3 regions of the Mesorhizobium sp. M0139 genome follow, and region 1 is predicted to be linked to each of the others. Evidence: predicted binding sites of a transcription regulator. Region 1 holds the regulator's gene; each other region holds the start of a gene.
The links. The regulator LexA, encoded in region 1, represses DNA repair genes until DNA is damaged. The targets are predictions, from matches to a motif close to TGTTCNNNNTGTGTTCNG.

Region 1 (10,379 bases):
TCGCCCTCGGCAACGATGACCGACCGATCCGGCCGCATGCCGAGCGCTGCGTGCAGCAGCTTGTAGATGTTGATCGAGGTTGTGTCGCAGACCACCGTCTGCCCATCAGCCGCGCCGATCAGTCGCCCGAGCTGATCTCCGAGTTCCACCGGCATGTTGAACCAGCCGGCGGTGTTCCAGGCGCGAATGAGATCGTGCGCCCATTCCTGCGTGGCGGCCTGCTGCAGTTCGCTGAAGACGACCGCTGACGCGGCGCCCAGGGAATTGCCGTCGAGATAAATCACGCCTTGCGGCAAGACAAAGCGTTCGCGCATGGAGCGCAGCGGATCGGCGGCATCCATTGCTTCGATTGTAGCGAGATCGGGTGTCGTGCTCATGATCCGGCGCCCCTCCATGGACAAACGCGCGCGGCGGAGCCTGCCGCCCAAACATGCCGGCGATCTTGAGTGGTCGCCCTTGAACTGTCAAACATTATATATAATTCACCCATTGAAAGGCTTTGATATATAATGATCCGCCGAGCGTTTATGTCTGATGGATCACGATGCTGGATGACGAGCAGACCTCGAAGACGGAAGCGGCCTATCGCCTGCTCAGGCGCGATATTCTTGCGACCCGGCTGGCGCCTGCCGCGCCGTTGAAGCTGAGCACGCTGCGCAACACCTACGGCATCGGCTGGACGCCGTTGCGCGAGGCGCTGTCGCGGCTGGAGGCGGAACGGCTTGTGACCGCCATCAGCAACCGCGGGTTTGCGGTCGCTCCCGTCTCTCGGGCGGAGCTCGAGGATTTGGCGCGTGCGCGGCTGGTGGTCGAACTGCCCCTGCTGGTGGAATCGATCGAGGAGGGCGACCGTGAGTGGGAAGACGCGGTCGTTGCCGCCCACTATCGTCTCTCACGGTGCGGGTCTGTTCTCGACGATCCATCGGATGATGCGGTCGACGCGTGGTACGAAAAACACGATGCCTTCCATGCGGCGCTGCTCAGTGCCGCGACATCCAGCTGGCTGCTGCGCTTCAATGCGACGATTTCCGACCAATTGCATCGCCATCACCGCTTTCTGGGTCTGGCCCCGACGCTGCGCGCCGCCGCCGGCCGCACGGATGGCCACCGGAAGGCCGTGGCGGCCCTGCGCGACGCCGTGGCGATCGAACACCATACCGCCCTGATGGAAGCGGCCCTCGATCGCGACGTCGAACGTGCGAAAACTCTGATGACCGCTCACATCGGCTACACGCTGCAGGTCTATGCCCAGAGCGAACCCGGCGCGGATGCTGCGCAGCCCCGTCCGAAAAGGAAGCGGCGATCGTAGCCGACGACGCAGGGCACTTTGTCTTCGTTTCACCCCGTTGCTGGCAACTGGGCGCAGGCGGCGCTCGCAGCGCCGAACGTTACGCTGAACAAAACGTCAACACATTCATTAAACTTTAAAAGGTTGCGGAACACAACTGGAACAGATAGTGTTTGTTCTGGGTTTGTTTTTTCTGATTCTGGTTTCAGAACCCTTGGGGGCCGCGATGCTGACGCGCAAACAACATGAGCTTCTGATGTTCATCCATGAACGCCTGAAGGAGAGCGGAATCCCGCCGTCCTTCGACGAGATGAAGGAAGCGCTCGACCTCGCCTCCAAGTCCGGCATCCACCGACTGATCACAGCGCTTGAGGAGCGCGGTTTCATTCGCCGGCTGCCGAACCGGGCGCGCGCGCTGGAAGTGCTGCGGCTGCCCGACTCGATCGCACCAGGCCTCAATGCGGCGAGGAAGTTTTCGCCGAGCGTCATTCAGGGCAGTCTTGGTCAAACCGGCCAAGGGCAAGGCGGCCAAGGACAAGGCGCGTTGGGCCAAGGCGGTCTCGGCCGCCAGATCAAGCCGGGCTCGCCGTCGCGTTCGATGTCGGCCGGCAATGACGATGCCGTTTCCGCGATTTCAATCCCGGTTATGGGACGCATCGCCGCCGGCGTGCCGATCGACGCCATCCAGCATCAGACCCATTCGATCTCGGTGCCGCCCGATATGATCATGGGCGGCGAACACTACGCGCTCGAGGTCAAGGGCGATTCGATGATCGAGGCCGGCATTTTCGATGGCGACACGGTCATCATCCGCAATGCCGACACAGCCAGCCCCGGCGAGATCGTGGTGGCGTTGGTCGACGATGAGGAAGCGACCCTGAAACGCTTCCGCCGCAAGGGCGCCTCGATCGCCCTGGAAGCCGCCAACCCGGCCTACGAGACCCGCATTTTTGGACCGGACAGGGTGAAGGTGCAGGGCAAGCTTGTCGGATTGATCCGGCGCTACTGAGCCGGCTTGGGTTTGTACTTTTCACGCTGGTTGTAAGGCGGCAGGCCGCGCGCTTCGCGGGAGAAGCGGCGTTGCTCGTGCCAGGGGCGATACGGCTTGTCGACGGCGAAGCGGATGGTTGGCGCTGCAGCTGCCGATTGCGGATCGAAGAAGACGGCGGCGCTGCCGTCGCGGGCCAGCTGTTTCTTCGTCACGACCAGCACCAGCGGGTCGCGGCACGGATTGTAGGCGGTGGCGTCATCGATGACGATCAGGCTCGCGAAGGCACAGGCCGGCCGCGCCGTCTTGCGGTCTTTCGCAAGCGCTACAATGGCTCCGGAAGGGTGCCGGGCGATACAGAGATCGCCGGTGCAATAGAAGGGCGAGCCGGGCGGCAGATCGAGCGGATCGAGATCGAACCGCGTATCTGTTGACTCGAAAATCTCAGGTGGGATAATGGTTTCGGCCCGCAGCGCCCGTTTCCAATTGTCCGTGGTGAATTCGTTGGAGCGTTCGCGGTTGAGGGCGAGTTCGCCGCCACCGATCGGCATGGCCACCAGATGCGCATCCTCGGATATGAGCACGTCGGGCGTAAGCACCTGCGGCACCGTCAACAGGCCGGCCAGCGCGAAAGGCACGGCCGCCAACCTGAGCCAGGTGGTGGCCATGGTGGCGATGACGAGGGCGACCGCCACCAACAGCACCGAGCGGATGGAGATCAGCCCGACGGCGTCGACCGGCGAGCGCTCGGAAATCCAGGCCGATATAGCGATCATCGCCATCAGACCCTTGCCCATCACATAGAGGAACGGCCCGTCGGCGCCGAACGGCATCGCCAGTGCGCTGAGCACGGCAAAAGGCATGACGATCAACGAAACAATCGGCATCACGGCCAGATTGGCGATCAGGCTGAGCGGCGACACACGCTGAAAATGCCAGATGGCGAACAGCAAGGTTGCACTGCCGGCGATGATCGAGGTCATGGCGAGGCCGCCCATGGCCAGCGCGAATTTTCGCGACAGGAAGCCGACGAAGGAGCGCTTTGCCGGCGGCGTTCTCACCTTGTCGGCGCGGTAATCGGCCCAGCCGGCATAGGCGCCGACAAGGGCGGCGGTGGCGGCAAACGACATGTGGAAGCTGGGACCGACCACCTCGTGCGGCGACACCAGGATGACGGCAATGGCGGAGATCGCCAGATTGCGCATGGTGAGTGCGGCGCGATCAAACAGCACGGCGACAAGCATGACCGCCAGCATGATGAAGCTGCGCTCGGCGGCAACCACGACGCCTGAAATGACGAGATAGGCGGCGATGGAGACGAGTGCTGCCACTGCTGCATATTTCTTGACTGGGCGGCGCGAAGAGAAATCGGGAAACAGCGCAAAGGCGCCACGCAGCAACGCCATGATGGTGCCGGCAACCAGCGCCATGTGCAGGCCGGAGATGGAGATGATGTGGTAGATGCCGGTGCGCCGCATCGCTTCGTTGACCTCGTCCGGGATGCCGGCGCGCACCCCGACAATCAACGCCGCGGCAATCTCGCCTTCGGCGCCGCCGATTTTGCCCCTGATATGGTCGGCAATGTTTTCGCGCGCGTTCTCGATTGCCGAGGAGAGCCGCGCGGTCAGCGGCGGCGGTCCCTGCGTAGCAATGGTTTTCGGATTGCCGAGAAAGAAGCCGCTGCCGCCGATACCGGTGAAATAGCTGTCGAAGGAGAAATCGTAGCTCTCCGGCCGCACCGGACCGGTCGGCGGCAACAGCCTGGCATAGCCGGTGATCAGGGAGCCGGCGGTCATATCGGCGGGAACGGTCCGCGCCGAGAGCCTGACCCGCTCCGGGGCGTAGCGCAGCTCGGGGTAAGCGGTCGAAACCACATCGAGCGTCAGCCTGATGCGGCCGCTTTCCATCTGTTCGAGACTGACGACGCGGCCGGTCAGCCGTGTCTGGATCTCGGAGCCGAGCATCTGCGTTCCGGCGCGCCAGGTCTCGACCTTGGCGGCGACGACGCCGAGCGCGCACAGCATCGCGGCCATGCAGAACAGATGCGTCCTCGGCCGCGATCGCGTGGCGACAGCGCAACATGTCGCCAGCACCACAATGGCGATTGGCTGCGCAAAGCCCGGCTCGCCGGCCAGCGAGAAATAAATGATGACGCCGGCCGCCAGGAAAACCGGCACCAGCAGGAAGGCGACGCCCCGGTCGAGCTCCGTGTTGGCGGCCACGGCAAGGCTGCGGCGGAGCGCGGGCCATGACGGACGGCGAAGCCGTCTGCGCAGACGGGCGATAGATCCGGGCGCTGTGACTTGCGCCGGCAACGCGTGACCGGGCAGCGCAGGCGCGACGCCGGGATGCGGCTCAGGCAGCGCGAGGGGCAGCGGCTCGGCATAGGGACTATCGGCAAACAGCGAGCGTTCGCTGACGCTTGCCTCGGCGCCTTCGCCTTCCTTCGTGCCCCGGCCACGTCCAGCCATCGGGTCTGCCCCTTGCGCCCCAGACCCCTATGCTACATGAACGCGCAAAGCGCGAAAGTCCGCGTGATCACGTCCACCGCGCCGGAATCGACCATCACCTGGCAAGGACGCTCAATCCTCAATCATATCCTGGCCCTCCGCTCTCAGGCGAGCAAGCCCATCGTGCATTGCCTTCAATTGTTCCGGTGTATGACCCTGCCATTCACCGAGTTCACCCAGGATGAGCAACGGATCACGGGAGCGGTAGGATTTCGTCGGATTACCGGGAAATTTTTTGTCGGTCAGGTTAGGGTCATCCATAAAAAACTCCGTCGGCTTTACGATGTAAATCCTTTGACGACCGTCACCCGTTGCAAGCTCTGCTCCCCAGATGGCGGCTTCCAGTGTCTGGGTGAAATAGATCCATGACAGTGGTTTACCTCTGAAATTGGAAGGGTGGCCGACGCTCAGCAGATCCCCGGGTTTCAAATCCGCCCGGGTACCATGGTAGAACGGATCACCCTCCGTATGGTCGGCGTTTTCGGTCATCGGTAGTCCTTCTTTCAATCATGCCTCCTTCGTGGCGAGACCGGCCTGCACACAGTTGCGGTGTTCACGATAATGATTGCAGAAAGGTCAATATGCGTGACCAAGCCAACGCTGTCACGGCGGCGTTGTAGTCGGGCAGTGCCGCATCCGTGAAGAAATGTCCGCTCGTCAGAGGGGGCTACCACCGTCGCAGCGATGTTCCAGGCACTGTGACGGACGCTGCAGCCGAATGAAACCCAGACATTGACGCTGCTGCCAAATGAGGTTGCGCGGAGGTGCGAACAGATTTTGTGCTACAAGGCTCCGGCCTGTTGACGCAACCGATAATTGCCGACGTGCCCCGGCCTCGTCCAGCCATCGGGTCTGCCCCTTGCGCCCCAGACCTCCTATGCTACATGAACGCGCAAAGCGCGAAAGTCCGCGCGATCACGCCCCGCTTTCCAAGCTTCCCGAGAGTTCCATGTCCGACACGGTCGTCACCCGTTTTGCCCCCTCGCCCACCGGCTATCTGCATATCGGCGGCGCGCGCACGGCGCTGTTCAACTGGCTGTACGCCAAGCACACCGGCGGCACGATGGTGCTGCGCATCGAGGACACCGACCGCGAACGCTTCAACGAGGCGGCGACACAGGCCATTCTGGATGGGCTGACCTGGCTCGGCCTTTCCTGGGACGGTGAGGCCATATCGCAGTTCGAGCGCGCGCCGCGCCACCGTGAGGTGGCCGAGGAGCTGGTGCGCCTGGGCAAGGCCTATTACAGCTACGAGACGCCTGCCGAGCTCGAGGCGATGCGCGAGGCCGCACGCGCCAAGGGCCTGCCGCCTCGCTACAACGGCCAGTGGCGCGATCGTGCCCCCTCGGAGGCGCCTCCCGGCGTCAAGGGCGCCATCCGCATCAAGGCGCCGACCGAGGGCGAAACCGTGGTGCACGACCGTGTGCAGGGCGAGGTGCGCTTCCCCAACAAGGACCTCGACGATTTCATCATACTGCGCTCGGACGGCAATCCGACCTACATGCATGCCGTCGTCGTCGACGACCATGACATGGGCGTCACCCACATCATCCGTGGCGACGACCATCTGACCAACGCCGCGCGCCAGACGGTGATCTACAACGCGATGGGCTGGGACGTCCCGTCGATGTCGCATATCCCGCTGATCCACGGCGCCGACGGCGCCAAGCTGTCGAAGCGGCACGGCGCACTCGGCGTCGAGGCTTATCGCGCCATGGGCTATCTGCCCGAGGCGCTGCTCAATTATCTGGCACGGCTCGGCTGGAGCCATGGCGACGACGAGATCATGTCGATCAAGGACATGATTTCGTGGTTCGACATCGGCGATGTCAACAAGGGTGCGGCGCGCTTCGACTTCGCCAAGCTCGAGTCGATCAACGGCGCGCATATGCGCAAGATGGCCGATACCGAGCTGTTCGACATTTTCGTCGCCACTCTGCCATACCTCGAAGGCGGACCGGCTATCGCCGCCCGTCTCGACGATGCCAGGAAGGCGCAGCTGCTGGCCGCCTTGCCGGGCCTGAAAGAGCGCGCCAAGACGCTGGTGGAACTGGCCGATGGCGCGGCCTTCCTGTTCGTCGAGCGGCCGCTGCCGATCGACGAGAAGGCGGCAGCACTGCTCAATGCCGACGCGCGCGCGATCCTGCGCGGCGCACATGCCGCTTTGCAGACTGTTTCGGGCGATTGGTCGGCTGCCGCGGCTGAAGCCGCGGTGCGCGAGTTCGCGACGGCAGGCGGCCACAAGCTCGGCGCCGTGGCCCAACCGCTCCGGGCGGCCCTTACCGGCCGCAGCACCTCGCCCGGCGTGTTCGACGTGCTCGCCGTGCTTGGCCGCGAGGAAAGCCTGGCGCGGATTGCGGATCAAATCGATTAGGAGCGAACTGGCCCAAGAAGATTGGCATTGAAAGGCGGGTTTCGCAGTGCAACATTAGGCCTTGGCCTAATCTGGCACGCACCTCCCAAAATGCGGTGGCGAGTTCGCGCATTCCGGTGATTTCGACGTGTCGTTTGCAGGAATTGCCTTGCCGGCATGAGGAACATGAAGGAGTTTGAGAATGAGCGAAGCTGCGACAAGACTGGAAACCGGCAGCAAGACGACGCACCCGTCGACTGCCACGCTCGAACTGGCCGGCAAGACGCATGAATTCAAGGTGCGAAGCGGCTCGGTCGGGCCCGACGTCATCGACATCGGTGCGCTCTACAACACCACCGGCGCCTTCACCTACGATCCCGGCTTCACCTCGACGGCGAGCTGCGAGTCGGCGATAACCTTCATCGACGGCGATGCCGGCATCCTGCTTCACCGCGGCTACCCCATCGACCAGCTGGCCGAGCATGGCGACTTCCTCGAAGTCTGCTACCTCCTGCTCTACGGCGAACTGCCGACCAAGGCGCAGAAGGACGATTTCGACTACCGGGTAACGCGCCACACCATGGTGCACGAGCAGATGTCGCGCTTCTTCACCGGCTTTCGCCGCGACGCGCATCCGATGGCTGTGATGTGCGGTGTGGTCGGCGCGCTGTCGGCCTTCTATCACGACTCCACCGACATTTCGGACCCATACCAGCGCATGGTCGCCTCGATGCGGCTGATCGCCAAGATGCCGACGATTGCGGCCATGGCCTACAAATACCATATCGGCCAGCCCTTCATTTACCCGAAGAACGAGCTGAACTTCGCCGCCAACTTCCTGCACATGTGCTTTGCGGTGCCGTGCGAGGAATACAAGATCAATCCGGTGCTGGCGCGCGCCATGGAGCGCATCTTCATCCTGCATGCCGACCACGAGCAGAACGCCTCGACCTCGACCGTGCGGCTTGCAGGCTCGTCGGGCGCCAATCCGTTCGCCTGCATCGCCGCCGGCATCGCCTGCCTGTGGGGCCCGGCGCATGGCGGCGCCAATGAGGCGGCGCTCAACATGCTGGGAGAAATCGGCCATGTCGACCACATCCCGGAATTCATCGCCCGCGCCAAGGACAAGAACGATCCGTTCCGGCTGATGGGCTTCGGCCATCGCGTCTACAAGAACTACGATCCTCGTGCGAAAATCATGCAGAAGACGGCGCATGAGGTGCTCGGCGAACTCGGCATCAAGGACGATCCGCTGCTCGACATCGCCATGGAGCTGGAAAAGATCGCGCTGACCGATTCCTACTTCATCGAAAAGAAGCTCTATCCGAACGTCGATTTCTATTCCGGCATCACGCTGAAGGCGCTGGGCTTCCCCACCACCATGTTCACCGTGCTGTTCGCGGTCGCGCGCACCGTCGGCTGGATCGCGCAGTGGAAGGAAATGATCGAGGATCCCCACCAGAAGATCGGCCGCCCGCGCCAGCTCTATACCGGCGCGCCGGAACGCGACTACGTGCCGATTGCGAAAAGGTGAAAGAGAGTGAATGGTGAATGGTAAGTAGTGAATAGCAGGTAGGTAATAGCAGGTAGTAAGTAGCAGCTTGATTATAGTCGAGAGCTCGTTAATCACTATTCACTATTCACTCGCTAAGCCCTATTCGCTCTCCCGATGTGGCGAAGAACGACATCGGCGGCGATGTCGCCGGAGGGCCTGTCGGTGGCCATGCGTCTGGCAACCTCGCCAAAGCCGTCCTTTTGCCAAGCGCGGTAGGCGGTGTCTGAGAACAGTGCCTCGAGCTGCCGCGCCAGATAGTGCGGCCGCACATACTGGTTGTAGCTTTCCGGCACGACCGGCCGGTCGGCAATAAGGTTGGGCAAAGCAGCGCTCCACACCGTGATCAGGCTCTGCGCCATCAGCATGATCGGATCGAACTTGTAGCAAGAGATCATCGGGACACCCGACATCGCCAGTTCCAGTGACACCGTTCCAGACGCGATCAGCGCCGCATCGGCCTTGCCGAAGGCCTGCCATTTGCGCTCGGGATCGAGGATGACTTCCGGCTCCTGATCCCAGCGCGCCACCGATGTTTTGACCAGTTCGGCGACATGCGGCACCGTCGGCAGCAACAGCCGCAGCCGGTGGCCACGCGCGCGCAGCGCCGACACCGTCTCGCCGAACGGACCGATAAGCCGGCTCACCTCGCCGCGCCGCGACCCTGGCAGGACGAGCAGCGTCTTGACGTGATCGGCCGAGAGATCGCGTGGCTGGGCTTGCGCCCTGGCCGCGCCCAGCACGCCTGGATCATGCGTGAGGCGATGTCCGACGTAAGTGCCGGGCGGGCCGCCGAGACGGCTGAGCTCCTTTACCTCGAAAGGCAGGATGCACAGTATGTGGTCGACATAGGGCTTCATCGCGGCCGCCCTACCCGGCCGCCACGCCCAGACGCTCGGGCAGACATAATGGACGATCGGGATCGACGTATCGGTGGCGCGGACCTTTTTGGCGACGCGCAGCGAGAAATCGGGGCTGTCGATGGTGATCAGACAGTCGGGTTTTTCGGCGGCGACAGCACTTGCCGTCTGGCTGATCCGCCGCATCAGGCGCGGCAGGTCACGCAGGATCGCGCTGAGCCCCATCAGCGCGATCTCGGCGCCGTCGAACAGCGGCGCCAGTCCGAGCGCCTGCAGATGCCGCCCGCCAGTGCCGACGAGTTGCACCTCGCGCCCGGTCATGCGCTTCAGCGCCTGCACGATGTCGGCGCCCAGCAGGTCGCCGGATTCTTCGCCGGCGACGATGGCAATCTTCAGCGGCTTCTCAGCTGCCATGGACAGACTCCGCAGCCGGCAGGCCGAACACGAACAGGCCGAGCGCATTGGCGCGCGCGACAACGGCGGGGCCTTCGAGGATGAGCGAACGGCCGGCTTCGACGGCAATGCCGGCGAGCCCCGCGGCATGCGCCGCCTCGACGGTCTGGGGGCCAATAGATGGCAGATCGGCACGCAATTCCTGGCCAGGCTTGGCGCATTTGACCAGGACACCGCGCGTCTTGCCGGCCAGCCTGCCATGGCCGCGCAACTGCTGCGTCCGCTCGAGCAGTCCGTGGGTGCCCTCGACGCCTTCCAGGGCAACAGTGCGGCCACCGATGGCAATTGCCGCCTGACCAATGTCGAGCGCGCCGATGGCCTTTGCCGCCGCGTGTGCCGCCTCGATATCGCGCCAGTCGGACTTTCGCGGCACTG
Region 2 (10,379 bases), on a different contig from region 1:
GATCCGTGTCGCCGCCCGCGAGAAGCTGGCGATCGAGCAGAGCGACGTCAAGCTGAACGGCTGGGCGGTGGAAAGCCGGCTCTATGCCGAGGATCCCTATCGCAATTTCCTGCCCTCGATCGGCCGGTTGACGCGCTACCGGCCGCCGGAGGAGGGCAAGTTCGGCGATGTCTTCATCCGCAACGACACCGGCGTCACCGAAGGCTCCGAGATTTCGATGTTCTATGATCCGATGGTGGCAAAACTCTGCACCTGGGCGCCCACGCGTATCGAGGCCATCGATGCCATGTCGGAAGCGCTGGACAGTTTCGTCGTCGACGGCATCGAGCACAACATCCCGTTCCTGGCGGCGCTGATGCAGCATCCGCGCTGGCGCGAGGGGCGGATATCGACGGGCTTCATCGCCGAGGAATATCCTGACGGCTTCGCGCCGATCGTGCCCAATGGCGATGAAAAGGCAGTGCTGGCGGCGATCGCCACCGCGGTCGAGCTTCTGCGCCGCGATCGGCTTGACCGGCTGGGCGGGCGGCTGGCGCCGCATTCGGGCGCACTCAAGCGCGATTGGGTGGTGAAGCTCGGCGACGACTATCTCCAGGCTTCGATCATCGAGGGCATGATCTCCATTCCGATGGAAATCGATCTGTCGGTCGATGGCGGCAAAGCGCTGACCGTGGCGTCCGACTGGCGGCCGGGCGACCTCATCTGGCGCGGCACTGTCGGTGCCCGCAAGGTCACGGCGCAGATCAGGCCGGCGCCGAACGGCCTGCGCATTGCCTGGAAAGGCATGTCGGTGACGGCGCGCGCCATGCTGCCGCGCACGGCGGAGCTGGAAAGGCTGATGCCGGAGAAGGTGGCGCCGGACACGTCCAAGATGCTGCTTTGCCCGATGCCGGGCCTGGTCGTGTCGATCGCAGTTGCCGAGGGGCAGGAGGTCAAGGCCGGCGAGACGCTGGCCGTGGTCGAGGCGATGAAGATGGAAAACGTGCTGCGCGCCGACCGCGATCTTGTCGTGTCGAAGCTCAACGCCAAGCCGGGTGACAGCCTGGCTGTCGATGCGGTGATCATGGAGTTCGCCTAGAGATTGTTTGGAAATTCTACTCCGGCGGCCATCTGAAGGTGGTTTCTGCGCTTCCCGTGCTCACGGACCAATGGCCGCTGCGCTCCGGTTCTCGAAACCACCATCATTATGACTCGCCAGAGCGAATTTCGAACAATCTCTGAGCCGTGCGGCTGGGTACGGAAGCCTGTGGTCGGTGGTCATTTGTGCTGGACTGGCATCGCCCGGTCCGGGACAATACATCTCCATCGACTCAAAGCCCTTCGAGCAATTTGAAACATCATGGCGGATGACAAACTTCCACGCGATCCCCTGAGGCGCGAAGCAGCGCTCGCTGCTGCGCGCCCGGAGGCACCGGCGCGGCCGTTCATCCATCTGCGCGTGCATTCGGCGTATTCGCTGCTCGAGGGCGCCTTGCAGGTCGCCGCCGTTGTCGGTCATGCAGTCAAGGACGAGTGCCCGGCAATCGCAGTCACCGACACAAACAATCTGTTCGGCGCGCTGGAATTTGCCCAGAAGGCGGTGAAGGAAGGCATCCAGCCGATTATCGGTTGCCAGATCGATCTCGCCTTTTCCGGCGAGACCAGCGACGCGCAGCGCGACCGCCGCCGCCATGGTCCGGAGATGCACGCCGTGGTGCTGCTCGCCGCCACCGAGGCCGGCTACAGCAACCTCGTCAGGCTGGTCAGCCAGGTCTATCTGGAGACGCCGCCGGGCGAGCCCGTGCATCTGACGTCAGCAATGCTGGAAGGCCATAGCGATGGCCTGATCTGCCTCAGCGGCGGGCCGCGCGGCCCGATCGGCCGGGCGCTGAAGGAGGATCGCCGAGATCTTGCCGAGACGCGGCTTCTGGCACTCAAGGCGCTGTTCGGCGACCGGCTCTATGTCGAGCTGGACCGTGTTTCCGGTTATGACCGCGCTATCGAGAAATCATCGGTCGACCTTGCCTATATCCATGATCTGCCGCTGGTCGCCACGAATGAGGCGTTCTTCGCCGCCCGCGACGACTATGACGCGCATGATGCTCTGATCGCCATTGCCGAGGGTTCGGTGGTTGCCGCCGACAACCGTCGCCGGCTGACTTCGGACAATTTCCTGCGCAGCCAGGCGGATATGGCGCGGCTGTTCGCCGACCTGCCGGAAGCGATCGACAACACCGTCGAGATCGCGCTGCGCTGTTCCTATTATCCCAAGACCCGCAATCCGATCCTGCCACGCTTTACCGGCGGCGATGTCGCCGACAATGAGGTGGCGCTGAAAGCGGAGGCCGATGAGCTACGCCGGCAGGCGCATGAGGGGCTGGAGGCGCGGCTGGCTGCGCATGGGCCCACTTCCGGCTACACGGTCGAACAATACCGCGAGCGGCTCGATTTCGAACTCTCCATCATCGAGAAGATGAAGTTTCCCGGCTATTTCCTGATCGTCGCCGACTTCATCAAATGGGCCAAGGCGCAAGGCATTCCGGTCGGGCCGGGCCGTGGTTCGGGCGCCGGATCGCTGGTCGCTTATTCCACGACCATCACCGACATCGATCCGCTGCGCTTCTCGCTGCTGTTCGAGCGCTTCCTCAACCCCGACCGCGTGTCGATGCCCGACTTCGACATCGACTTCTGCCAGGACCGGCGCGAAGAGGTCATCCGCTACGTCCAGCAGAAATATGGCCGCGACCAGGTTGGGCAGATCATCACCTTCGGTACGCTGCAGGCGCGCGCGGTGCTGCGCGACGTCGGCCGCGTGCTGCAAATGCCTTACGGCCAAGTCGACAAGCTCTCCAAAATGGTGCCGCAGAACCCCGCCAATCCGGTCAAGCTGGCGGATGCCATCGCCAACGAGCCGCGCTTTGCCGAGGAGGCCGAGAAGGAGCCAATCGTGCAGACGCTGCTCGATATGGCGCAAAAGCTGGAAGGGCTCTACCGCCACGCTTCGACGCACGCCGCCGGCATCGTCATCGGCGACCGGCCCTTGTCGGAACTGGTGCCGATGTACCGCGATCCGCGCTCCGACATGCCGGTCACCCAGTTCAACATGAAATATGTCGAGCAGGCCGGGCTGGTAAAATTCGACTTCCTCGGCCTGAAGACGCTGACGGTGCTGGAGACGGCGGTGAAGCTGATCCGCCGGCGCGGCATCGAGATCGACCTGGCGACGATCCCGCTCGACGATCCTGAAACCTACGCCATGCTGTCGCGCGGCGAAGTGGTCGGTGTGTTCCAGGTGGAAAGTGCCGGCATGCGCAAGGCGCTGATCGGCATGCGGCCCGACTGCATCGAGGACATCATCGCGCTGGTGGCGCTCTACCGTCCCGGCCCGATGGAGAACATCCCGACCTACAATGCCAGAAAACATGGCGAGGAGGAGATGGCATCGATCCATCCCAAGATCGACCATCTGGTGAAGGAGACGCAAGGCGTCATCGTCTACCAGGAACAGGTGATGCAAATCGCGCAGGAGCTGTCGGGCTATTCGCTCGGCGAAGCCGACCTGCTGCGCCGCGCCATGGGCAAGAAGATCCGCGCCGAAATGGACAAGCAGCGCGAGCGCTTCGTCACCGGTGCGGTCGAACGCGGTGTCGGCAAGCCGCAGGCCGACTTCATCTTCGACCTTCTGGCCAAGTTCGCCGACTACGGCTTCAACAAATCGCACGCGGCCGCCTACGCCGTCGTGTCCTACCAGACCGCCTATCTCAAGGCGCATTACCCCGTCGAGTTCCTGGCGGCGTCGATGACGCTCGACATGGGCAATACCGACAAACTCGCCGATTTCCGCCAGGATGCGCTGCGTCTCGGCATCGAGGTGGTGGCGCCGTCAGTGATGACCAGCTTCCGCAATTTCGAGGTCGGCGAGAACCGCATTTACTATTCGCTGGCGGCCCTCAAGGGCGTCGGCGACGCTGCGGTCGAGCACATCGTCGCCATGCGCGGCGAAAAGCCGTTCAAGAATCTCGCCGATTTCTGTGAAAGGGTCGATCCCAAGATCGTCGGCAAGCGCGTCTTCGAAAGCCTGATCATGGCCGGCGCGCTCGACTGCTTCGGCCACGACCGCGCCCAGATGATGGCCGGCGTCGAACGGATGATGGGGCTGGCTTCTCTGGCGCAGCAGAATGCCATTTCGGGCCAGCACGACATTTTCGGCGCGTCGCTCGGCGCGCAGCAGCAGGCGCTCAATTTGCCGCAGACCGATCCGTGGCTTGCCGCCGATCGGCTGCACCGCGAATTCCAGGTCGTCGGCTTCTATCTTTCGGCGCATCCGCTCGACGAGTACAAGGCGGCCCTGCAGAAGATGCGCGTGCAAAACTGGGGCGAGTTCTCGGCTGCGGTCAAACGCGGTGCCGCCGCGGGCCGGCTCGCCGGCACCGTCACCACCAAGCAGGAGCGCAAGACCCGAACCGGCAACAAGATGGGCGTCATCGCCTTTTCCGACACATCTGGCCAATATGAAGCCGTGCTGTTTTCGGAAGGGTTGGCGCAGTATCGCGATCTGCTCGAGCCCGGACGTTCGGTGGTGATCACCGTTTCGGCCGAGGATAGGCCCGAAGGGGTCAATCTGCGCATCCAGACGGTGCAGTCGCTGGAGGATGAGGCCAGCCGTATCCAGAAGGCGCTGCGCATCTTCGTTCGAAATGACGGGCCTGCGTCGGCGATTCAATCGCAGCTTACCCAGCGTGGGGAAAGTCAGGTAAGCATTATCGTCATCAAAGAAGAGGCGCAGGGCGAGATCGAGATCGAATTGCCCAACCGCTACCGCATCTCGCCGCAGATCGCGTCGGCCATGCGCGCGGTGCCGGGTGTGGTCGAAGTCGAGCTCGTCTAGGCTGCGCTGATATACACGGCAATCGCATCGACGTCGGCCAGTGCATCACGGCCTAAAGATGCTCTGGGCCTGACATTGCAGCCGATAGGGCCAGCGTGCGGGGCGTGGTTGACCTGACCTTCCTTTGAACCACATGCGTTGAGCAGAAACTTCACAGGAACGCACAATCATGCCCAGCCGCGAACGCGTCGAAGCCTTCCTCAAGGAGGTGGTCGAAGGCAGCCACGTCAAAGCGATCGCCGACTTCTACCATGACGATGCCACCATGCAGGAAAATCTCGGCGTCCCGCGGCGCGGCAAGGAAACACTGATGGCGCATGAGCAGGCAGCACTCGACCGGATCGAGAAGATGCACACCCATCCTGTCCAGACATTCCTGGTCGATGGCGACAATGTCGCCATCCGCTGGACCTTCGACCGTGTCGACAAGGCCGGCACCGTGCGCCGGCTGGAAGAGGTGGCCCTGCAGCGCTGGCGTGGTGACCGGATTGCGGAGGAGCGGTTCGTCTACGACACCGCCTCGGCCTGGCGCCTTGTCGGGCCGGACGGCAAGGTGGTGGAGGGGTGACGATCACCGGGTCAGATCATGATGAGATTTGGTTGAAATCTCATCATGATCTAACCCTTTGTTGGAGCATGATCTTTTCCGCAAACCGGCACCCCATTTTTTGGGATCATGCTCTAGACGACCCCGGCTGGGACCGTTACGCACTTGGTGATGAAAGCAGCCGAGAAGGACGGATTGCAGCAAAGCTCAGCGATGGCGCGGCTGCGTGACAGGCTGCGCAAGCTCTATCACGGACGCACGCCGGCGGCGTTCCGGTTTCAACTGGCGGCGGTCATCATCGACCTCGCCATCATCGCCTTCTTCGTTGCCACGCCGGTGCTCCAGGACAAGCCGTCATTCCTGTGGCTCGACTATACCGTCGCCGCATTGGTCGCCGCCGACCTGATTGCCCGGCTGTTAGCCTCCAACGACATGCTGCGGCTGATGAAACAGCCGACATCCTGGGTCGATGTCTTCATCCTTTTGACGCTGCTGATGCCGACGGCGCTGGCAAATCTGGCGTTCCTGCGCATCCTGCGGCTGTGGTCGCTGTCGCGCAGCGGTTCGCTGTGGCAGCATTTCGAAATGCGTGGCTTGAGGCCCTGGCGCGAGGCGAGCCACGCGGTCATCAACCTGTTGACGTTCCTGTTCGTCATCACCGGCTTCGTCTACACCTTCTTCTTCCGCACCGGCGCCGGCCTCGAAAACTACATTGATGCGCTGTATTTCACCGTTGCCACGGTGACGACGACCGGTTTCGGCGACATCGTGCTGCCGGGGATCGCCGGCAAGCTGACCGCGATCGCCACCATGATCATCGGCATCTCGCTGTTCGTCAGACTGGCGACGGCGATTTTTCGACCCGCCAAGGTGTTCTTTCCCTGTCCGCAGTGCGGACTGCAACGGCATGAGCCGGACGCCGTGCACTGCAAGGCCTGCGGGCATCTTCTCAACATACCGGATGAGGGGAATTGACCGACCGCTCCGAGGCCGCGACCTCGGCCGGCTTTGGCGCCTTGCGCTGCAGGTTGAGCAGGTTGCCCATCAGGATCAGCAGGGCGCCGCCGGCTGTAAAGATGTCGATCTGTTCGCTGTAGAGCAGCCAGCCGATCAGCGCCGACAGTGGCACGCGCAGGAAATCCATCGGTGAAATCACCGTAGCGTCGGCATAGGTGAGGGCACGCGCCATGCAGAAATGCGACGACATGCCGGTGAAGGCAATCAGCAGGATCCATGGCCAGAGTTCGAGCGGTGGGTTGCGCCATTCATAAAGCGCCGGGATCAGGCCGACCACTGACTGGATGATCAGCATCCAGAAGATGATGCGCACGACACTGTCCGTGCGGGTCAGCGACTTGACCAACACCACCGATACGCCAAAGCACACGGCCGCGCCGAGAACGACGAGGTGACCCGGATCCATGGAGCCGACGCCGGGGCGAACGATGACCACCACGCCGATCAGGCCAAGCACGACCGCCGCAATTTTCGGGCGGGAGAGCCTTTCGCCAAGAAAGGTCACCGCCAGGATCGCGGTCCAGATCGGCGTGGTGAATTCGATCGATATGAGCACCGCAAGCGGGATCAGCGTCAGCGCATAGAGCCATGCCGCCTGGCCCGTATAGTGGATGACATTGCGAGCGATATGGGCCAACGGGCGCTGCGTGCGCATTGCGGCGAATCCGCCGCTCATCGTCACCAGCGGCAACAGGATGAAGAAGCCGATCACCGAGCGCAGTTCCAGCACCTGGAAGACGTTGAGCTCGGCGGTGGTTGCGCGGCCGGCGACCGACATCGCCAGAAACGAGGCGATCGACAGCGCCATCCAGAACGCGGCTTTGGGGATCGATGGGGAAGGTGCCATAGGCGCTATGTCGCAAGCCGGGACTTCTATCGCAACCGTTAGGCGACGCATTCGACTGGGCCAGACCCGTTGCAAAACAGCCATGCTGGAAGTGGAACCTGACGCAACGGCAGGCGTTGGTTCCCGGTATTGGCCAATTGCTGGACGCATCGTTTCTTCAACATCAACGGGGGAGAGATTCCGATGAAATCATTCGCGCGGTTTCTGCTAGCCGGCTGCCTGGTAACTGCAAGCGCCACGGCCGATGCCGACGAGGCGAATTTTCTCAGCTCCTTGCAAGGGAATTTCTCCGGCAAGGGGACAGTCAAGGTCACCACCGACGCACCGACGGTGAATGTGTCCTGCACCTTCAATTCCGACGCGACCTCGAGTTCATTGTCGCTTGACGGCAATTGCCGTGGTCTTGTCGTGGTGACGCGCGCCATCAGCGCCAATCTGAAGGCCCGCGGGGCGAAGTATACTGGCGTCTATGTCGGGTCGCGCACCGGGCCGGCACAGCTCGCCGGCAGCCGTTCCGGGAACGCGATCAGTCTCGCCATTCGCTGGGCGGCGGAGGTCAATGGCGATCGCAAGGCGCGGTTGACGGTCGAGAAAACCAGCGGCGACGGAATGCGGTTGACCGTTACCGACGTCGATCCGAAAACCGGCAACAACGTGGTGACGAGCCGCATCGATCTCAAGCGTATCTAAGCCGTCTCACTCCTCGATCGGCTCCGGCGGGTTGGCGTTGCGGCCTTTACCGAAGGTGTAGCCGGTTTCCACCGCCTTCTTGCCGAACTTGTCGCGCAGCGTATCGATGGCGCTTTCGGCCATGGCGCGCTTGCGCGAGCCGACGTCGACGAGATCGGGCGGATCGGCCTTCTCGTCATCCGAGAGATCGCTGACACCGATGCCAAGCAGCCGGTACTTTGTCCCGTCCGCCTCCTTGCGCAACAGGTCGAGCCCGGTCTGGAAAATACGGTCGGCCAGCCTTGTCGGGTCGCCGAGCTGGCGGTTGCGGGTGCGCAGCTTGAAATCCTGCGTCTTCAGCTTCAGCACCACGGTGCGCCCGGCAATGCCTGACTTCTTCAGCCGCGCCGAGACCTTTTCCGACAATCCCCTCAGCACTGGAACCAGTTCGCCCATTTCAGCTATGTCGGTGTCGAAAGTGGTTTCGGCCGACACACTTTTCGCATCCTGGTCGGGATCGACACGGCGGTCGTCCTGGCCGCGCGAGAGATGGTAGAGCCGGGTGCCCATCACGCCATAGCGGCGCATAAGATCGGCGCGCTCCATGCGCTGCAACTGGGCGATGCTGCGGATGCCGTCGCGTTCTAGCGTTGCGGCAAAAGCCTTGCCGACGCCCCAGATCAGCGTCACCGGCTGTTCGGCTAGGAAACCCAGCGCCTCGGCTTCGCCGATCACCGAAAAGCCGCGCGGCTTGCGGAAATCGGAGGCAACCTTGGCCAGGAACTTGCAGTAGGAAAGGCCGGCCGAAACGGTGATGCCGATTTCCTTTTCGACGGTCTGCGCAAAGCGTGCCAGCACCACTGCCGGCGGCATGCCGTGCAGGCGCTCGGTGCCGGCGAGGTCGAGAAACGCCTCGTCGATGGAGAGTGGCTCGACCAGCGGCGTCAGCGCCTGCATCAGCGCGCGGACCTCGCGGCCGACGCGGACGTATTTCTCCATATTGGGCGGGATGACAACCGCTTCCGGACAGGCTTCGAGCGCCTTGAACATCGGCATTGCCGAGCGCACCCCCTTGATGCGGGCGATGTAGCAGGCGGTGGAGACGACGCCGCGCTTGCCGCCGCCGATGATCAGCGGCTTGTCCTTCAGCGCCGGATTGTCACGCTTTTCGATCGCCGCATAGAAGGCGTCGCAATCGATATGCGCCAGATGCAGCTGGTAGAGCTCGGGATGGCGGGTGAGTCGAGGGCTGCCGCAACGCTCACAGCGCCTGGTATCGCTGCGCTGAAAGGTCAGGCAGTCGCGGCAAAAACCGTGCTCGGGATTGTTGACAGGGGCCGCCATCGCTGCGAACATAAAGAGAACAAATGCAATGGTACGTCAGGACGGAAGCCGCCACAAGCGGTTAGCCGGGAGAGAACTCATGAGCACCACCATAGCGCCGCTGGCGCCTGACCTGTGGGCGGATTTCGAGGATCTTTTCGGCAAGCAGGGCGCCTGTTACGGCTGCTGGTGCACGCATTTCCGGATGGCGCCGGCGGTCCGACGGGCCAGCGACAAGCAGCGCAACAAGGATCATATCAAGGCGCGTATCGAGGCCGGGCCGCCGCCGGGGCTTTTGGCCTTCGAGGACGGCCAGGCGGTCGGCTGGATGCAGATCGGTCCACGCGCCGACGTGCCCGAATGGAACAATCGGGGCCGGGGCTCGGCGCCGGTCGATCCAACCGACGCCGTAGATCCCGGCGTCTGGGCCATCTCCTGCTTCTTCATCCGCGCCAGCGCGCGCGGCCGGGGCGTCAGCCACCGCCTGGTCGAGGGCGGCATCGCTTTTGCCCGCCAGAACAAGGCGCGGCTGGTCGAGGCGTGTCCGATCGACGTGTCGCGCGATTCGCGTTCGATCGGGCTGTTCGTCGGCTCGTCGCGTGTGTTCGAAAGGGCCGGCTTCGAGCGGCTTGTCGAACGCAAGGCCGGACGGCCGCTGATGCGGCTGGTGTTGTAGTCTAATTACCCGTCGGCGTTTGTTGATGTCCTGTGGAAGCTGTAGGTTGGTTTCATAGCAGACGAACGAAGCGTTCCTTTTTGGTCAAATGGAGAATTTTGTGAACCGTGTCTTGCCGCTTGCTTTCCTTCTCGCCCTCAGCGCTCCTGCCTTTGGCCAGGCTGTCGATGCCCAAGGTGCCAAGCAACTTTCCGATGAGCTCTCTCGCTATGTCGGCAAACAGGCGCTCAATGAAGGCATTTTGAAGATCTCAGCCGAGGAGGGTGCCTACAAGATCACCTTCGATGTGATGGCGCTTGTGGCGAAGATGCCGAAGCAGGATCTGAAGCGGTTCGATTTCCCGCCCGTCACGCTGCGGGTCAAACCGCGCAGCGACGGAGGCTGGGATGTCGCCTCGGATTTCTCTACGACTGGGTCCATCGAGGTAAATGGC
Region 3 (10,379 bases), on a different contig from region 1:
GCGCCAATCATCGCTGGAAGGTGCTTGGCATCGGCGTTGCCGCCAATGCCAGTTTCTCCGCCACCTTCGCCGGCATACCGGCGGCGGCGGTGTTTCTGCGGTCGGGCTATCACTTGAGCAATGGCAATCTCGGCCTGGTCCTCGGCCTTCTCGGACTGGGCGTTGCCTTGAGCGAACTGCCCTGGGGTCTGCTCACCGACCGCTGGGGCGATCGCGGCGTGCTGTTGACCGGCCTTGGCGCGACCGCGGCGTGGCTCGCCCTGATGGCGTTGTTCATCGTGCCCTCAGTGACCTATGTGCCTGGCGTCGCAATGCTGGCCGCGTGCCTTCTGGTCGCCGGCCTGCTCGGCGGCAGCGTAAACGGTTCCAGCGGCCGCGCCATCATGGCCTGGTTCCACGAAGGCGAACGTGGCTTTGCCATGAGCATCAGGCAGACCGCGGTGCCGCTCGGCGGCGGGCTCGGCGCGCTGGTCCTGCCGTCGCTGGCATCGGTGCACGGTTTCGCGGCGGTCTTCGGGCTGCTGGCCGCCATGAACGCCGTCTCTGCGCTGTTTGCCTGGCGGTGGCTGCACCAGCCGCCGGAACTGGACAATGCCGGCAGCATGGCCATGGCAAAGTCGGGCGGTCCGGCGCCGCTGCGCAATGTCGAGGTCTGGCGCATCGCCACCGCCATCGGCCTGCTCTGCTTTCCGCAAGTGGCGGTGCTCACCTTCGCCTCCGTCTTCCTGCACGATTTCGCCGGCATGGCCACGCTCACGATCAGCGCCAGCCTTGCCGCGGTGCAGACCGGCGCCATGGTGATGCGCGTCTGGAGCGGCCGCTTCACCGACCGCCATGGCAACCGCCGCTGGTTCCTGCGCCTCTGCAGCATGACAAGCGCGCTTGGCTTCGCGGCCGTCGGCCTGCTGGTCCTGGCGGCAGGAGCCACGCCAGACGCCCATGCCGCGTTGATCCCGGCGATCGCCGTGCTGCTGGTCGTTGCCGGCATTTCGGTCTCCGCCTGGCATGGCGTCGCCTACACCGAACTCGCCACGCTTGCCGGCGCCAGCCGCGCCGGAACCGCGCTCGGTCTTGCCAACAGCTTCGTCTTCATCGCCTTCTTCGTGGTGCCGACCGCCATTCCGGCTTTGCTGCTCATCTGGTCGTGGCCTGGCGTCTGGCTGGTGGGCGCGCTCTGCGCCATGATTGCATGGCCAATTTTCCTGCGGCCGAACTGACGGGTTGCCGGCCGGCAAACGGCGTCCCATTTCGGGCCGCTTCGGAACAACACGATCGACCGCGTTAACCCCGCATCAAGGTTAATGCTTCACTTTGGCTCTCCAGTGGCTCAGTTGCGTTTCTGGAGAGTTCCCCGTGCATCGACGTGTCCTGAAGCGGCTGGCCGCCGCCGCCGGTGAGAAAAAACGTTCCTTCGTATCGCCATTGGTCATCGGGCTCGGCATCTGGATCGGCTTTCCGACCGTCGTCGCCTACCAGGACATGGGCAGCTTGATTTCCGGCCTCGAAGCTTCGGGCACCCGCTGGAACTCTTATGTCGAGCGCTCCGTCGCCGGCTCGGTTCATGCCGCCGAAATGCCTTTCATCGATTCCGTCACCACCGGTTCGCTCTCGGGCTCGGGCGTGCGCCTGCCCGGCGTCGGCAAGGTCTCGTTTCGCGGCAAGGGCAATGTCGCCGGCATCACGCCCGACGAGGACCGCATCATGCGCGCCGACAAGAAGGGCCGCATCATCCAGGTCTCGCCGGTGGCGCCGCCGAAGAACTTCAATGCCGGCTCGATCTTTCAGCGCACGTCCTCGCTGCTGCGGCCGAGCATGGACAGCGGCCTGAAGCTCGCCTTCGCCAAGCCCGGCATCAAGGGCAAGGAAATCCAGATCGCCCAGGCCTTCCACACCAATGTGGACAAGAAGCCCGATCCCGGCGTGCCGGCCATGCTTGCCGCCCTCGTCAACAATGACAGACCGGACGTGCTGGCCACCGCCTATGCCCAGGCCGAACCAGATTACGCCAAGGCCTCGCCCTTCGAAGCGCTGCTGCAGGACGAGGAGCCGAGCAGCGGGCGCTTCATTCCGCCGATGGCCAAGGGCGATCATTCGTGGATCCAGAACCCGCTGCCGGCCAGCGTCTTCTCCACGAAGGAGCAGGCCTGCCTCGCCAACGGCATCTATTTCGAGGCGCGCGGCGAATCCGTGCGCGGCCAGGCCGCCGTCGCGCAGGTCATTCTCAACCGCGTCCGCAATCCGGCCTATCCGAACTCGATTTGCGGCGTCGTCTACCAGAACGACAACTGGCTGAACCGCTGCCAGTTCTCCTTCGCCTGCGACGGCCGCAAGAAGCGCATCGAGAGCCCCGCCCATTACAAGACCGCGCAGGACGTCGCGATGGCGGTCACCGCCGGCAAGATATTCATTCCCGAAGTCGGCTCATCGACCCACTACTACGCCAACTACGTCCATCCGGGCTGGGCGCGCACGATGCAGAAGATGACCAAGATCGGCCTGCATATCTTCTACCGCACCTATGGCGGCGGCTGGAGCTGAGCCCTTCGGCTTGCCTGTCGCAAACGAACCGCAAAGGCCCTGGAAGCCGAAATCGGACAACGGTCGCCGGACGGATTCGGGGCATGTGCCGACCCGATAGTGCCGGGCACGATGTCGCACCTCGCCAAGTGATTGATTCCAATAGAAAAAATACATGGCTTTGAAGTCCCGCCCGTGGCTTGACGGGCGCAAACCCTCTAACTATGTTGCCGGCGACTTTAGAAGCGGACGGACGGTGACGGTCTGACCGGGCAGGGGGGTTACGATGGCCGACAAGAACGGGCCAGACGGAACCGGAGAAACCGGCCGCGGCAGCAAGCACGAGGCCGACATCCGCGACGAAGATCTCGAACGCCGCCGGCGTGAGCTTGGAGCATCGCTTGCGACAAGACGGCCGGATCAGCTCGAGGGGAATGACGGCGCGAAGGCGACGGCCGGATATGGCCAGGCGCTCAAGCTGTCCAGCGAGTTCATCGCCGGGATAGTGGTGGGTGTGGGCCTTGGCTGGTTTCTGGATCGCGTGGCGGGAACCTCGCCATGGGGTCTGGTCGTCGGCTTGTTGCTGGGCTTTGGCGCCGGCGTGCTCAATGTCCTGCGTTCGTCAGGTGTTGTGGCGGAATTCGGAAAAAGCGAGAAGTCGCACGATCCGAAAGAATGAAATGGCGCCGCCAATGGCGCACAAGGACACTTAAGGCCGTTCGCGGCTTTGACGGGGATGTAAATGGCTGCTGACAAGGTCGATCCGATCCACCAGTTCCATATCGTCAAGCTGATTCCGATCAACATCGGCGGCTATGACCTGTCCTTCACCAATTCGTCCCTGTTCATGGTCGCGACCGTCCTCGTCGCATCGGCGTTTCTGTACCTCTCGACCTCGAGCCGCAGCCTTGTTCCCGGGCGCCTGCAGTCGGTTTCGGAAATGGGCTACGAGTTCGTCTCCAACATGCTGCGCGACGCCGCCGGAACGCAGGGCATGAAGTTCTTCCCCTTCGTGTTCTCGTTGTTCATGTTCGTACTGGTCGCCAACCTGCTTGGCCTTTTCCCGTACTTCTTCACCGTCACCAGCCACATCATCGTCACCTTCGGCCTCGCAGCCCTGGTGATCGGAACCGTCGTTGTCTACGGCTTCACGAAGCACGGTCTGGGTTTCCTCAAGCTCTTCGTGCCGCATGGCGTTCCGGTGTTCCTGCTGCCACTGGTGGTGCTGATCGAAGTGATCTCCTTCGTGTCGCGCCCGGTCAGCCTCTCGGTTCGTCTGTTCGCCAACATGCTGGCCGGCCACATCACACTGAAGGTGTTTTCGGGCTTCGTCGTCAGCCTGAGCGCGCTCGGCGCCGTCGGCGTTGCCGGTTCGGTGTTGCCGCTGGCCATGGCAGTCGCGCTGACCGCGCTGGAATTGCTGGTCGCTTTCCTGCAGGCCTACGTCTTTGCGGTGCTGACCTGCATGTATCTGAACGACGCCCTGCATCCCGGGCACTGACCTAGAATTTCCGGCATCTTTCGCCGGATGGAATTGCAACGAATTACAGATCCAAAGGAGTTTAAAATGGACGCAGAAGCAGCAAAGTACATCGGCGCCGGTATCGCTTGCCTGGGCATGGGCGGCGCGGGCATTGGCCTCGGCAACATCTTCGGCAGCTACCTGGCGGGCGCCCTGCGCAATCCGTCGGCCGCCGATGGCCAGTTCGGCCGCCTGATTTTCGGCTTCGCCGTGACCGAAGCTCTGGGCATTTTCTCGCTTCTCATCGCGCTTCTCGCCCTGTTCGGCTGAGCCCCTGTTCGGCCAATTATCGGTCGGACGAGCATTGGGAAGAATTGGCTGGCCGCATTCCTGCGGCCATGCCTGATATCAGGGGATAGTCCATGTTCGTGACATCTGCGTTTGCGCAAGAGTCCGCACCCGCCGCTGAAGGCGCCCATACCGGTACGGAAGGCGGCACGCATTCCGGCGCCGGCGTGCCTGCCGAGGCGCACGGCACGTTCCCGCCATTCGATCCGGCGACGTTTCCGTCCCAGCTTCTGTGGCTGGCGATCACGTTCGGGCTGTTCTATCTGTTCCTGAAGAAGGTGGTGATGCCGCGCCTTGGCGGCATCATCGACGTCCGCAGCGATCGCATCACGCAGGACCTCGACCAGGCCGCCAGGCTGAAGGGCGAGGCCGACGCCGCCGTTGCCGCTTACGAGCAGGAACTTGCGGAAGCCAAGGCCAAGGCCAACGCGATAGGCCAGCAGGCCAACGACGCTGCCAAGGCTGAAGCCGAGGCTGCCCGCAAGAAGGTCGAGGCCGCCCTCGACAAGAAGCTCGGCGAGGCCGAGGCCAGCATTGCTTCCATCAAGGCCAACGCCATGAAGGAAGTCGGCACGATTGCCGAGGACACCGCTTCAGCCATCGTCGATGCGCTTGTCGGCGGCAAGACGAGCAAGGCCGAGATCTCGGCTGCGGTCAAATCCGTGGCCCGGTGAGGAGCACATCATGGACGCCACATCTCTCGCAACGCTTTGGGCAACGGTTGCCCTCGTCATTTTCCTCGGCGTTGCCGTTTACATCAAGGTGCCAGGCCTGATCGCCAAGTCGCTCGACGCCCGTGCGACCAAGATCAGCGACGAGCTTGCGGAAGCCCGCCGGTTGCGCGAAGAGGCCCAGCAACTGCTCGGCCAATACCAGAAGAAGCGCAAGGAAGCAGAGCAGGAGGCCGCAGCCATCGTCGCTGCCGCCAAGCGCGAGGCCGATATGCTTGCCGCCGAGGCGCACAAGAAGACCGAAGACTATGTCACCCGTCGCACTGCGCTTGCCGAGCAGAAGATCGGCCAGGCAGAGCGCGAAGCCGTCGCCGAAGTGCGCGCCAGCGCCGTCGACATCGCCGTCGAGGCGGCCCGCACGCTGCTCGCCGGCAAGATCGACGCCAAGGCCGGCGCGGATCTTTTCAAGTCCGCGCTGCAGGACGTGAAGGCCAGGCTGAACTGAGCGGGGTTAACTCGCTGACATCAAGCCGCCCGGGCAACCTGGCGGCTTTTTTGTTGAGCGGCGACGGAGATTGGCGAAGGCGGTGGTGCGCCTGATCTCCCCCCTCGAGGGGGAGATGTCGCCAAAGGCGACAGAGGGGGTCCGTTCGACCGGGCGCGACGCATTCTGCTGCGAAGAAGGGCTAGCGCTTCACGCGCGGCGACCCCCTCTGGCCTGCCGGCCATCTCCCCCTCAAGCGGGGAGATTAGCTGTCCAACCCGACAAACCCTTCTTCTTCCACCACCTCAACCCCACCCAGCCTGAACGGCGCGAATGATGCCCGGTGCAGCCTTGCCACCGGCCCATGCGCTTCGATCGCGGTGCGGTGGCGCACGGTGGCGTAGCCCATATGGACCTCGAACCCGTAGCGCTCGTGATGGCTGCCGCAGCCGCACATCATGCGGTCGCGCATCACCTTGGCGACGATCGAGGCGGCGGCGATCGATTGCGAGCGCTGGTCGCCCTTGATCAGCGCGCGGCCTTCGCAGAGGAGGCCCGGCGGCACATCGCGGCCATCGGCCAGCGCCAGCTTTGCCTGGATCGGCAGGCCGGCAAGGGCGCGGCGCATGGCTTCCAGGCTGGCCTTGAGGATATTGCTGCCGTCAATGCCTTCGGCGCTGACCGAGGCCATCGACACGCCGAGCGCTGACCCCAGGATTTTCAGGAACAGCGCCTCGCGCTGCAAATGGTTGAGCCGTTTGGAATCGTCTAGCCCGTCGGGAATGTTGGCGGGATCGAGGATCACCGCCGCCGCCACCACCGGCCCGGCCAGCGGACCGCGGCCGGCCTCGTCCATGCCTGCCACCGGCCAAAGGCCTTCAGCCATCGCCTTCGTCTCGAAGGAGAAGTCGGGCTTTTCGACGATTTCGAAAAGAAGCGGAGAATCGGAACGCGCGCGAGCCATGTTGCGGCGAGGTTCGCATCGGCTCCGATTCTCCGCAAGTCCCTCCAAGGTCGAGTGGGGCAAGACCGGGAGGGCACCGTCTGCAGGCCGGGGGACAGGCCGGACGGGATTCTTGGGTCGCCTGCCAACCACGAGGGCAGGGCAGGCGCTACTCTCAGAGCAGCATCAGCTGCTCGGTCGCCTTGGCGGCGGCGACAAACTGGTCGGTTCGGAGCGTGCGCCGCTCGGCGTTGAGGCCGAGCCGCTTGGCCGTGATCTCGAAGCGCCGGCCGATCTGCCAGGCATAGGGGCCGGCGCCTTTCATCCGCTTGCCCCATTCCGAATCATAGTCCTTGCCGTCGCGCATCGAACGGATCAGCGACATTACGTGCCGGTAGCGGTCGGGATAATGGCGCAGCAGCCAGTCCTTGAAGATCGGCGCCACCTCGAGCGGCAGGCGCAGGATGACATAGCCGGCCTCGCGGGCGCCTGCGGCGCGTGCCGAATCGAGGATGCGCTCCATCTCCTGGTCGGTCAGGCCGGGAATGATCGGCGCCACCATGACAGAGGCCGGGATGCCGGCATCGGAAAGCTGCCGGATCGCCTCAAGCCGCTTGGTCGGCGTCGACGCGCGTGGCTCCATGGTGCGCGCCAGCATGCGGTCCATCGTTGTCACCGACAGCGCCACCTTGGCCAAGCCCCGTTCGGCCATGCGCGACAATATGTCGATGTCGCGCGTCACCAGATGGGATTTGGTGACGATGCCGACCGGATGGCCGCGCGCCTCCAGCACTTCGAGGATCTCGCGCATGATCCGGTATTGTTTCTCGATCGGCTGGTAGGGATCGGTGTTGGTGCCGATCGCGATGGTGCGCGGCTGATAGCCATCCTTCGACAGTTCCTTGTCGAGCAGCCGCGCCGCATCCGGCTTGGCAAACAGCTTCGCTTCGAAATCCAGCCCCGGCGACAGGCCCATGAAGGAATGCGTCGGCCGGGCGAAACAATAGACGCAGCCATGCTCGCAGCCGCGATAGGGGTTGATCGAGCGGTCGAAGGAAATGTCGGGCGATTCGTTGCGGGTGATGATGGTGCGCGGCTTCTCGACCTGCACTTCGGTCTTGAACGGCGGCAATTCCTCCAGCGAATTCCAGCCGTCGTCGAACACATGCCGGCTGACCGGCTCGAACCGGCCGGACGGGTTGATGCCCGCGGAACGGCCGCGGTTGCGATCCGGACGGACGCGCATGCCGCTCTGTTCGATCATCGCATTGGCCATCTCGGCTCGCCCTGCTCCGAAAGCAGCAATGTCCGCACGCACGATATGTTCCATTTTGGCCCTTTCCCAAGGACTGTCGGCTGGCTGTCGAATCGCTCTGTTCATGAAAATAATCCTATTTCGCTGATGAGAACAAAGCAAGAACTTTTTCGTTGGGCCATGCAAAACTGGCGTTGCGCCGGGCTTTCCGCTATTCGGCTAAAAATGCTCAGCGTTCTCATCGAAACCCGGGATGACGAAGAAGGCCTTGCCCGCACGCTCGCCTCGTTGATCGGCGGCGCGGTCGAGGGCGTGGTGCGCGATGTCATCGTCTGCGACACCGGCTCGACCGACCAGACGCATCGGGTTGCCGATCATGCCGGCTGCCACTTCGTGGCCGGCGGCATTGCCGCGGGAATCAGGCAGGCGAAGGGTGACTGGCTGCTGTTTCTGGAACCCGGCGCAAGGCTGGCGGAGGGCTGGATCGACGACGTTGTCGCTCACACGGCGCGGCAAACCATGCCGGCGCGCTTTTGCCGTGCGCGCGGCAGCCGCACGCCGTTCCTGTCACGGGTGTTTTCGGGCAACCGGGCGCTGGCCGAAGGGCTGGTCATCAGCAAGCGCCAGGCCGCTGCCCTGTCGAAGAACGCGCACAGCGCCGAAGCCCTTGCGCGCGGTCTCGCCACCAGGCGGCTCGACGCCGAAATCTGGCTGGCGCCGAAGAAGTGATGTTTCTCCCTTTTCCCGTTCCCAGGGAGAAGGGTGCCCGAAGGGCGGATGAGGAGCAGCGTCGGCGTCCCCCCGGAATTGACACTGTCCGCTGCGCCGTCCGGCTTTTTCGCCGCAAAAACCTATTGTGCATTGCACAAAAGCTGACGCGGGATTAGCATTCCGTTGATGCGGGATATCGGGGTTTGGGTAGTGCCGGAGCGGTAAGCAAGCGCCGCGTCGTCGTTGCTGCCGTTCATATCTGAGGACCCCGATGAACCTTTCGTCCCCTGACAAATCCGGCGCCCCCAGTCTGGAAGCCATTGCCCGCAACGGCAGCCTGCTCCGCCGCATTGCGGTGCGTATCCCGACCTATCTGTCCGACCTGCGCGAAAATCCCGCATGGCTGCCGATGTTCGTGCTTGCCCGCACCATGCCGGCGCGCAAGCTGCACTGGCTTGGCGCCAAAGCCGCGCGCCCCGCGCAGAGTGCCGGAGCGACGATGTTCAGGGGCGTCGACCTCAAGTCGATCGTCGCGGCGCTGCGCACCGATGGCCTGTTCTCCGGACTGGTCCTTCCGCAGGCAATCCACGAAGAGATCGCCAGCTTTGCTCAGAGCACGCCGTGCTTCGGCAATTTCGACCGCCGGCTCGAATTCATGCCCGGAGAACACGCAGAAGCCGAGAAGCGGTTCGGCCGCTCTTTGCTCAGCGGACACTATTTCGAGCGCATCCTCGGCTGCAAGGCGGCACTCGCCATCCAGAACGACCCGCTGCTGCTCGACATCGCCCAGCACTATCTGGGCGGGCAGGCAAAGCTGATCACCACGCGTGTCTGGTGGAGCTTTCCGACCGGCGAGGCTTCCGACGCCGACAAGAACCTTGCCTCGCTCGGCAAATATCATTTCGATCTCGACGACTGGCGGATGCTGAAATTCTTCTTCTATCTCAAGCCCTGCGATGCCGGCACCGGCCCGCATGTCTATGTCAAAGCCAGCCACAACAGGCGCAGCCTCAAGCACCAGCTGACGCTGCTGGTCGGCCATCCGGCGCAAGACGTGCTCAAGGTCTATGGCGACGACAGCCCGGTCACGCTGACCGGCGAGGCCGGCCTCGGCTTCGTCGAGGACCCGTTCGGCTTCCACATGGGCACCGTGCCGTCCACCACGCCACGGCTGATGATGGAGGTCGGCTTCGGCGTCTCGCCGCCCTCGCGCCGCCGCTTCCACGGCGAGCCGGTCATCCGCTGACGCCGGAGCGGATCTCGACCGGCATCCAGCGCGCTTGCCGCCGGGCAATGCGACCCTCTTTGTTCTCGGCATCATAGTCCATTGGGACCGGCTCGCGGTTGAACCGCGGCCGGTCATCCAGCGCATTGACGATGACGATCGCTCTCGGTTCGCCGTCGGTGGTCACAGCAGCGACATAGACGCCGCAGTCCCGGCAGATGAGATAATCGGCGGTGCGCAATCCGAACCGGTATCGGTGCAGCCGCGCCTCGTCCTCGACCGAGACGATCAATCGGCCCTGCGGATCGGCGGCGGCGCGCGAACCATGCCGGACACAGAACGCGCACTGGCAGGCGCGGATCTCCACCTCGGCCGGCTCGATTCCCGTTTCGAACGTCAGGTGGATGTTGCCGCAATGGCAGCCGCCGCGGTGCGCGCTCATTGGATCTCTTCCGTCTTGACTTGGCGACAGACTATCCGCCCGACGACCCGGAGGAAATGACCTCTCGAAGGCGCAGCCGCCATTCTGCCTGACAAAGGCAGCACTTGGCCGGCTTTGCCTTGGTTTACGAGGCGGCCTTGCCGCGCCGCAAATGCTCGTCCAGGCGCGGCATGATCTCGACGAAGTTGCAGGGCATGTGGCGGTAGTCGAGCTGCGGTTTCAGGATGCCGTCCCAGGCGTCCCTGCAGGCGCCGGGCGAGCCCGGCAGCACGAAGACGAAGGTGGCGTTGACGACGCCGCCCGTCGCCCGACTCTGCACTG

Region 2: a site for LexA is predicted at 1,196-1,213, ahead of dnaE (DNA polymerase III subunit alpha). Genes of this name have one in related genera too.
Region 3: a site for LexA is predicted at 7,830-7,847, ahead of NKJ58_RS21900 (PA0069 family radical SAM protein). Genes of this name have one in related genera too.

What each region holds. Positions count from the first base shown of each region.
Region 1 is NZ_JAMYTN010000002.1:15,290-25,668, forward strand. Features, by position in the region: gene kynU (kynureninase) at 1-377, opposite strand, end outside; gene NKJ58_RS02515 (GntR family transcriptional regulator) at 545-1,309, shown strand; gene lexA (transcriptional repressor LexA) at 1,515-2,297, shown strand; gene NKJ58_RS02525 (ComEC/Rec2 family competence protein) at 2,291-4,747, opposite strand; gene arr (NAD(+)--rifampin ADP-ribosyltransferase) at 4,859-5,275, opposite strand; gene gltX (glutamate--tRNA ligase) at 5,736-7,160, shown strand; gene gltA (citrate synthase) at 7,342-8,673, shown strand; gene lpxB (lipid-A-disaccharide synthase) at 8,787-9,965, opposite strand; gene NKJ58_RS02550 (LpxI family protein) at 9,955-10,379, opposite strand, start outside.
Region 2 is NZ_JAMYTN010000004.1:135,839-146,217, reverse strand. Features, by position in the region: gene NKJ58_RS08040 (acetyl-CoA carboxylase biotin carboxylase subunit) at 1-1,078, shown strand, start outside; gene dnaE (DNA polymerase III subunit alpha) at 1,340-4,867, shown strand; gene NKJ58_RS08030 (nuclear transport factor 2 family protein) at 5,037-5,435, shown strand; gene NKJ58_RS08025 (potassium channel family protein) at 5,586-6,389, shown strand; gene NKJ58_RS08020 (DMT family transporter) at 6,364-7,278, opposite strand; gene NKJ58_RS08015 (hypothetical protein) at 7,462-7,968, shown strand; gene NKJ58_RS08010 (DNA polymerase IV) at 7,975-9,303, opposite strand; gene NKJ58_RS08005 (GNAT family N-acetyltransferase) at 9,371-9,946, shown strand; gene NKJ58_RS08000 (hypothetical protein) at 10,047-10,379, shown strand, end outside.
Region 3 is NZ_JAMYTN010000012.1:234,737-245,115, forward strand. Features, by position in the region: gene NKJ58_RS21860 (MFS transporter) at 1-1,217, shown strand, start outside; gene NKJ58_RS21865 (cell wall hydrolase) at 1,354-2,538, shown strand; gene NKJ58_RS21870 (AtpZ/AtpI family protein) at 2,804-3,196, shown strand; gene NKJ58_RS21875 (F0F1 ATP synthase subunit A) at 3,260-4,018, shown strand; gene NKJ58_RS21880 (F0F1 ATP synthase subunit C) at 4,085-4,309, shown strand; gene NKJ58_RS21885 (F0F1 ATP synthase subunit B) at 4,402-5,001, shown strand; gene NKJ58_RS21890 (F0F1 ATP synthase subunit B) at 5,012-5,503, shown strand; gene rnhB (ribonuclease HII) at 5,748-6,446, opposite strand; gene NKJ58_RS21900 (PA0069 family radical SAM protein) at 6,601-7,755, opposite strand; gene NKJ58_RS21905 (glycosyltransferase) at 7,906-8,409, shown strand; gene NKJ58_RS21910 (hypothetical protein) at 8,663-9,637, shown strand; gene NKJ58_RS21915 (GFA family protein) at 9,627-10,058, opposite strand; gene moaB (molybdenum cofactor biosynthesis protein B) at 10,183-10,379, opposite strand, start outside.